DNA from 2 places in the Photobacterium atrarenae genome. Region 1 is predicted to be linked to the other one. Evidence: predicted binding sites of a transcription regulator. Region 1 holds the regulator's gene; the other holds the start of a gene.
What was found. Region 1 encodes PurR, which represses purine synthesis genes. Its sites were predicted from a motif close to TNANGNAAACGTTTNCNTNA; they were not measured.
Positions count from the first base shown of each region.

Region 2: the regulator PurR is predicted to act here: its motif matches at 1,629-1,648, upstream of NNL38_RS17115 (2OG-Fe(II) oxygenase).

Region 1 is NZ_CP101508.1:1,394,215-1,398,429, forward strand. It holds gene NNL38_RS06550 (carboxymuconolactone decarboxylase family protein) at 1-199, opposite strand, end outside; gene NNL38_RS06555 (hypothetical protein) at 350-742, opposite strand; gene NNL38_RS06560 (TfoX/Sxy family DNA transformation protein) at 1,058-1,651, opposite strand; cyclic di-GMP riboswitch class I at 1,779-1,884, opposite strand; gene purR (HTH-type transcriptional repressor PurR) at 2,161-3,168, opposite strand; gene NNL38_RS06570 (heme ABC transporter ATP-binding protein) at 3,633-4,215, opposite strand, start outside.
Region 2 is NZ_CP101509.1:203,769-207,983, forward strand. It holds gene NNL38_RS17110 (SIMPL domain-containing protein) at 1-626, opposite strand, end outside; gene NNL38_RS17115 (2OG-Fe(II) oxygenase) at 915-1,523, opposite strand; gene NNL38_RS17120 (5-carboxymethyl-2-hydroxymuconate Delta-isomerase) at 1,750-2,091, opposite strand; gene NNL38_RS17125 (GNAT family N-acetyltransferase) at 2,152-2,679, opposite strand; gene NNL38_RS17130 (peroxiredoxin) at 2,933-3,592, shown strand; gene NNL38_RS17135 (metallophosphoesterase) at 3,646-4,215, opposite strand, start outside.

The DNA.
Region 1 (4,215 bases):
AGATCAGTGAGCGGATCACCGGGGTTAACGGGGAGGATTTTCGGTCCAGGTAGCCAAAGAAGCCGGCAACCAGCCAGAACAGGGCAGGGCGGCGCCCCCATAACAGCGCCGGATTCAGAGGATGGCCGTAATGGCGTTTCTGAAGCCAGAGAAGTGGCTTGATAAGAAAAGAATAGTGTTGCTTGGCTGAAATACGCACATCTGCCTCTTAGGTTGCCTGTCTGCTGCATCTGCAACCAAGATAGCATTTATCTTTGGCAAAAACGCAGCAATACCGAATTGGGTATGAGACAAGACCGAGCAGGGGCCGGAAATATTTCAGTTTTGAGGAAAAAATCTTTAAATTCGTTTAGTTGAGCGAAATATAGACGGCTTTTGACTCTTGCTGTTGCGCCATGTCCGGCATAGTGGGCTGAGAGATAAACAGATATCCGGAAGCTAGGACCGGCAGCAAGGCTACAGCCATGGTTTTACCGATATGGTAATTGCGATACCAGTACTTTTTAGAGCGGATTTTAAGCAGTACCCCCCACAACAGGAGGAGGCCGTTAAACCCTGCGGTCACTGCCAACACTTCATCCAGCATTGAAAATGGGGCGAGTTGCTGATGGACGACGAAGACAATCACAATGGTGGGCAGCAAGTTGAGCAAAACTAACAAACGCATCAGTTTCGGCCATTTGCAAAACTTGTCTTTGAACATCTGGCTGGATTGTCCTGGAAAAGGTTGCGAGCTGTACATAAGACCCTCCCTGCGGCGGCTGCGTTGACGCCCCAATTCTACTGAGCCAGCAGGGGATGAAAACCTTGTTGACTGATTTGTGAACAGCTTTGGGAGTGGTGTCAATGTTTGGCATTTCTTCACAGAAAAATGTCATTCACTTGGTGCAAATTTGACATTCTACGTCGTGTGAGGGAGAGCTCCTTGGCAGACTGTTGTTCAGTTACTGGTAGTCATATGATGTGGAAGGCCAGTGAGGGATACTGGGGAGCAGAAAGAGGCGGAAATCGCCTCTTTCGAAATAGGTATGTTCAGAGAAACCGATAGGTGGGTTGCTCAGGAGTTTAATTTCGCCAACAGCTCAGAGCGACGCTGCTGCGGAATCACAGACCAATGGCGTCCGCTGACCGCACCCTCAAGGGCCCACAGCAAATCGATATTAACCGTGTCCTGGTGGGTTTCCTGCAACGCTTTGAAAGCGTTCAACGCACCGGCTTCGTAGAGCTCATCGACGGTCGTGATCCCTGCTTTTTTCAACATCCGCTCATTAGCTAAGCGCAGGTTCGGCAGATCCTTGATCCGGCTTGGGCCACTCTGGCTTTTCTTTTCTTTATCCTGCTTGGCAGCTTCAAAAGAGTGCTTTGCGTGTTCGATGATTTTCTCCGGTTCATTCCACCATTCCTCAGGAATTGCGTAATGTTTCGTGACCACCGGGAACCCACGTTTTTTGTAAACGTACGGGCTCAATCCGGCTTTCTTGAATTGTTCTTCGTTTTCAGCATTGGCCCGCAGGTGCAGTTTGTCGTTAACCACTAACGCAAACATGGTTTCGCCTGAGAAAACTCCAAAGCCACCAAACATTGAACGTGATTTTACATTGTCAAAACAACGAAATAGTCGAAGAGAATCTTTAAGTACTGGTTTGTCCATGCTTCTTTCTCGGTGAAAAATTTCTTGAGTCACCTAACAACAGAGCGAGGATTCAGATTAGCAAATTTCAAAGAAAAGCAATGTCAGGGATTTGTCAGAATTCTGAGCATGACTTCTTGCTATATCCATCGGCAACCCCGCTACCATAAGTTGACTTAATTATTGATAAATAAGCGACTTTTAGGCCGGAAGCTTTGCGTCCCATTCTTTCAAATGGTTTGCCTTGTTCGTGACACAAATAAGCATATCTCAGAAGATATTTTTGAACTTGGTCCCACTTTTAAAAATGTGACACTCCTTCCACAAATAAAGCAATATCATCGGGACAAGAATATCCAAGAGTCACAATTTTTGAACAGGTAGCACAGTTTTAGAACGATTCTAACCCATGATTTACCCATAAATAACTTTGTCAGTAATAGAACTTGAGGGCAATGTCAAAATTGCAACAAAAAACCGATAGCAAGCTATCGGTTTTTTTGTATGGCAAAATTGAAAGTGATAAGCAATTAAGCGTTTATCTTCTTGACAGATTTACGGACAACCAATTCCGGAGCCATCTCAAAGATACGGCGCTCATGTTGTTTGTCTTTCACCCGTGCCATCAGGATCTCAATGGCCTTCTGACCCAGGCGCTGCTTCGGCTGGTGGATGGTGGTCAGCGGCGGAGAGAAGTAAGGCGCCAGGTCGATATTGTCGTAGCCGATAATGGAAACATCATCCGGTACGCGCAGCCCGGCCTGCTCAAAGGTACTGATCAGCGCCATGGCCATAATATCATTGAAACAGAAAATGGCGCTTGGGCGATCGTCCATCGCGATATATTGCTTTGCCGCGGCAACAGCAGATTCACATTCAAAGTCACCTTCAATCAGCCAGTCCGGATTTACGCTCAGATTGGCTTCTTCCATTGCTTTGTAGAAGCCTTTGAGGCGCTCACGGCACGTGAGTTTCTCGGTATGGCCGGTGAGGCAGCCAATTTTCTGGTGGCCGTGCTCAATAAAGTACTTGGTCGCGACATATCCGCCCAGCTCAGCATTGTCCTGAATCTTGTCGGTATGCGGGCTCTCTGGTCCCCAGTCCATGATCACCATCGGCAGATCTTTCTGGCGTTCCAGCAGGGCCAGCAGCTTATCGTCAAGATCGGAACACATCACCAGCAGGCCATCCACGCGTTTCTCAGCCAGCATTCGCAGGTAATCGCGCTGTTTTTCCAGGTTGCCTTCGGTATTACACAGGATCAGGGTGTAGCCTTCTCCGTAGCAGTATTCTTCGACACCGTGAACTACTTCGGCGAAAAATGGGTTGGTCGACTTGGTGACCAGCATGCCGATGGTTCGGGTGGTATTACATTTCAGGCTACGCGCCACAGCACTCGGGGCATAGTTGAGTTCGTCTACAGCGGCCAGAACTTTCTTCTGAGTTGCTTCTGCAACAAACCGGGTTTTATTGATCACGTGAGACACTGTTGTGGTTGAAACACCTGCCAAACGTGCAACATCTTTAATCGTTGCCATACTTATTCTTCTAATAATTCAAAGTGGGCCTGGGCCCATTTATCTTCATTGATCTGAACAGCATTCAACAGCCATGTACCAAACTGAATAAGTATCTGGTATGCCTCCGGGAGTCAGGCCAGATAATTGTTCAGTTTGGCATGATGATCTGCGTTCATAAAGACCATCATGCTGTTTCATACTGCGTATAAAACGTCAAAAAGCCGCTTCTCTGACGAGCGGCTTTCTTCCTCACCTTTCAGGCGTTGCATTGTGTAATCGCTTGCGATCACATTCTACTGAGTGTAGCGCACAGTGCAACGTTTCTGTATCGCAAGGTGATAATTCTTGATAGATATCAACAAACTTACTGCAATTTTTCTAAACTTGGATGCATATCTGATGTAGTGACCGTTGCATCAGATAGCCCCGGCAGAACCGGGGGGGTGAGAAAGCAGGTCGTTGAGCAGGAATCACTTTTTGGGCTATGCCGCAGGCAGGACCACCGGAAAATCCTGGGTCGGGTGCTTGCTGACATGGACCGGCCAGCCGTAGACCCGCTGAATAGTGTCGGGGGTTAAAGCCTGCCAGGGGGGCCCGTCGGCCTGCACCTTGCCATGGTTGACGATCACCAAACGGTCGGCATATTGGGCGGCCAGATTGAGGTCATGGATCACCACAATCACTGCGGCGCCAGCGTTAGCCAGTGTTCGGGCTACTTGCAAGGTCTGGTGCTGGTGGGAGAGATCCAGGGCCGATGTCGGCTCATCCAGCATCAATATGCACTGGTCGCCAGCGTGGCTGAGTTGGGTCAGCACCCGGGCCAGGTGCACCCGCTGTTTCTCCCCCCCGGATAAAGATGGGTACAACCGGTCCTGAAGTTCGAGGACGTCGACCTGGGTCATTTTTTCCGTCGCCAACGCCTGGGTGTCTTTTCTCGTTAGTTGTAGAGGGAGGCTGCCCAGCTCAACCACTTCCCGGGCGGTAAAGGCGAAGGCCAGGTTGCTGTGCTGCGGCAAGATACCCAGGTGTTTGGCCAGCGTAGCTGGTGGGTAATCTTTGCGCTCT
Region 2 (4,215 bases), on a different contig from region 1:
TGGGAAGCGCGTTTTATTTTTCCTAAATGGCTGTCCGAATCGGCGGCAAACTTTTCGGCCACTTTTCGGGCATTCAAAGTCGCTTCTTCAATCATCTCCGGTTTGATCTCGTTGAGCCGGGTAAACAAGTAGTCTGTCTGGCTCTGATAATTGTTCCCGGTAAAAACAATGCCTTTCTGACCCAACTCGGATAAGGTATTCATTACCTGGCGAACCTCGGCAATCTTCGCCGAATAGACCGTCACAATCCGTAATGCGGTATAACGAAAAGGCGCAGCCGAATCATTGCCGTACTGCTGGGCAGACTTATCCGTAAGCGAGGGCGCTGACAGGGAAATATCGGCCGCCTCGATTCCGTGGCTGATCAGGTGATCCCGAATCGCTTGCGCATGGGCATCCAGCGTTTGGTAGACATCCACCAGCTCGTTCCCGGCAACATTAAACTGAATCGGCCAAATCACAATATCTGCCGGATACTCTCGCTCCGACAAACCTTTCACCGTGACACTGCGATCATACATCTTGTGCTCAATTGCAGCATGACCCAACAGATATCCCAGCATCGTCAGGCCCAAAAAGATCCCAAGCCCCAGAATGATGCTGGCAGTTTTATTCATCGACTGCATCCCTTTCTCCTTCTCTGACTCATTTCATCTGTTGTGGTGAAAGCAAACTTGCATCGTAGCCGCGATCAATGCCTTCTCCTCGGCACCGACGTTGTCATAAGTCTAAAACCTGTCCCGCCACCTCGTCCTGTCTCCGGCGCAATTCTCTTCGACACAATGCCGACAATGTGACCCATACCCCGGCAGGTGGCGTCCCATCCTGCAGAAACAGTAACACATATAATAAGACAGGCACGCCTGAGCGTGCCTGTCGTTGATCATGTGATAGTTTAACCGGCGCTTTAAATTTTATCTTGCCACATCCAGCCTGTTGCCGGTGCTGCCGTTCACCCGGTACCATCCGGCAATACTGTAACGAAGCCGGTGAGCCGGAAGAACTTCATGTGGAAAGTTTTCCGACAAAAACACCACCAACCGACCCGCCTTCGGCGCAACCTGGGTCAGATACTGGTCGTTCAGATCGTACACCACCAACTCTCCCCCATCTTCCGTCACCCACTGCTCATTGAGGTAGAATACCGTGGTCAGTTTACGGTTGGTCTGGCCTCGGAAGCTATCAAGATGCTTCTTGTAAAAATCGCCCGGCTCATACTTGGCAAAGTGCGCCTCATACTCAAACAGACCGAGGAACAAGTAGCGGTTCACCGCCACCCGCAAGGCTTCCATCTGCTGCATATAATGCTGCACCGGCGCGCCAATTTCCGGAGACAACCATTGGATTTTATCTTTACGCACCCGCGCTTCCTGAACGTAATTTGTATCCCGACCGATGCCGGACTGTTGCCAGTTTGATGGGATACAAGCTCGCAAGTCATTCACCTGCGCCGGTGTTAAAAAATCGTCCCAAATAAACCAGCCACGGGTATGGATCGCATCAATTAAAGTATCTACGTTCATCAGCATCTACGAAGAAAAGTCTATGCTGCTGTTATAAAAACCTCCGGGGAACAGAACAAATCAACATTTTCATGCCATTGATAAGAAATTTTAATTGAAGGAGTAAAAAGAAGATGTTGTCCTCAACATCGGAGCCATCGTGCGATAGGAAAGTTACCTCGGCGGAATAGCTTGAAGCAGATACAGGGCCTGCTGCCTTGACGCATTCAAGGCAGCAGGCGTTTTTTTAGCTGACCGACTTGGCGTAGCTGGCAACATCAATGTCAACCACTTCAACGGTGTAGGAAGTGTTCGGCTGATCGACTTGCTGCAGCTTCTGCAAAATATGATGTGACAAATTCTTTTTCTTTGTTTCATCACGACCGGCCAAGATCCGAGCTGTGACATGCACAAACCCCGCCGTGGTTCCCCCCACCTGATAGCTGGTATACGGGATCACCCGGGTTTTAATATCTGCCGGGGTAAAGAGCCCGGATTCCAACGCGCCTTGAAAAACGACTGAAGAGAGTTCATCGGGTGAAATGGCCGCTTCCAGTTCCTTCGAGTATTCAATGATGCAATGTGGCATTTCACGCTCCTGTATTTTTGATAGCACAACCCGCTGAGCGGAGTCAGTAAGGATTGATGATTAACGATGTTTACAATAAATCACGGTGTCATCTAATTGCCCGGCCGGCAGCCTGCGCGCTTTTTCAAGGCGGGCCTCCAATCGATAGCCGCACCGCTCTGCAACTGCCCGGCTACGCAGATTGGTCGCAGCCGCGATGATTTCCAGACGCTCTGCGTTCAGATGCTCCAGCGCATATTGTTCCACCCGGGCCACCGCTTCCGTGATATACCCTTTGCCGACTTCATCACTACGAAGCCAGTAACCGATTTCACAAAGCGGCACGGCCGGGTCTTTCAGGATCAGCCCGACGACCCCGAGCAGACGGGCATCGGACTTTCGGATGATGAAAAACCTGAGTTCACCGCGCTGATGTTCAAAATTATCAATCGCCTCACGCATGGCTTGCGTGGCCTGTTCAATGGTCTGGTGATGAGGGACCCAAGGCAAGAACACACTCAGCGTGTCACGATGAGCACAAACGGCCTCAAGGACAGGCTCTACCCAACACATCGCCGGCGGGACCAGCTGAATTCTTTCACTTTCCAATCGACAACTCCTGATAAGCCCGCAACTCACCAGAACACTGTGCCACAGGTGTTATAAGAGTGTAAATGAATTATTCACTTTCCTGAGCCGATTCGATATAAAACCCTGCGTGAAAAATCACATTGTCGTCGAGAGGATCTTAAGCATTAAAAACAGTACGTTAGCTAAGGTTCTCGTTGAATGGCAACTTGCAGTCCTCCCCCTGAGAACTACAGTTAAACTGCAACACGCAAAGACATCACGGAGGCGTACCATGCCACTACGAATTGGAGATAAAGCCCCTGATTTCACCGCCGACACCACTGAAGGATCGATACGCTTTTACGATTGGATCGGAGACGGTTGGGCCATTCTGTTTTCTCACCCAAAAGACTTTACGCCGGTCTGCACAACGGAGCTTGGCTACCTGGCAAGCTTAAAACCCGAGTTCGATAAGCGACATTGCAAGCTCATCGGGCTCAGTGTTGACTCAGTCAGCGATCACCAAGCCTGGCTCAAAGACATCGAAGAAACCCAGGGTCATGCCTTGAACTACCCACTCATTGGGGACTCAGACCTCAGCGTAGCTAAGCTGTACGATATGATCCACCCCAACGCCAGCGGCCCTGCCCAGGAAAGAACAGCGGTCGATAACGCCACCATACGTTCAGTTTTCATTGTCGGCCCGGATAAATTGATCAAACTGATCCTCACTTACCCGATGAGCACCGGCCGTAATTTTGATGAAGTGCTGAGAGTCCTGGATTCCATCCAGCTCACGGCCAAACATCAGGTGGCAACGCCGGTTAACTGGCAGCAAGGAGAAGATGTCATCATCGTTCCTGCGGTTTCCGATGAACAGGCCAGGCAGAAATTCCCTGACGGCTGGCGGGCGCCCAAGCCTTATATGCGCATCGTCCCGCAGCCGAAGTAATCATCTACATCAACATAAAGCATACGCCTCACCTGCCGCTTACGGGGGTGAGGTTATATTTCAACCCACTTCCCTGGTTCAAATGCCGGATTCAGTGCATCCGGCCAATAGCCCCTGGGATTGCTCAGCACCCGGGTGCCGTGGAGGACAACATCCACGCTGTGATGAAGGTGACCATGAAACCAGAGCTGGATGTCATGGTGCTCCATCATCGACTCCAGATTACTGACATAAGCTGGCGCCAGTCGCTCCGGCCGGGCCAACCTTGCGGGCACCCCGCTCCCCCAACACCGTGGACTGGGCGCATGATGCGTGACCACCACAGTCCGCCCCGGGTAAGGCTGGTGTAAGGCACCTTCCAGAAACTGACGGGCAAGGCGATGCTCAAAGAGCGCATCATCCGGGGTAAACAGATGGTCTTCGTACTGCACCAAACGGTGGTCACTGAGGTCGGTGGCAGCCGCAGCCATCGCGCTGTGCCGATTGCCGCGCAGGTTGTAGTCGGTAAACAAGGTTGTACCCAGAAATCGCACCCCCTGGAACTCCACCTGATCTTTTTCCAGAAAATGAACATGGGTGTTGGCCGTGGCCTGCCGCCAGACATGCAAGCTGGATTGCCTGCT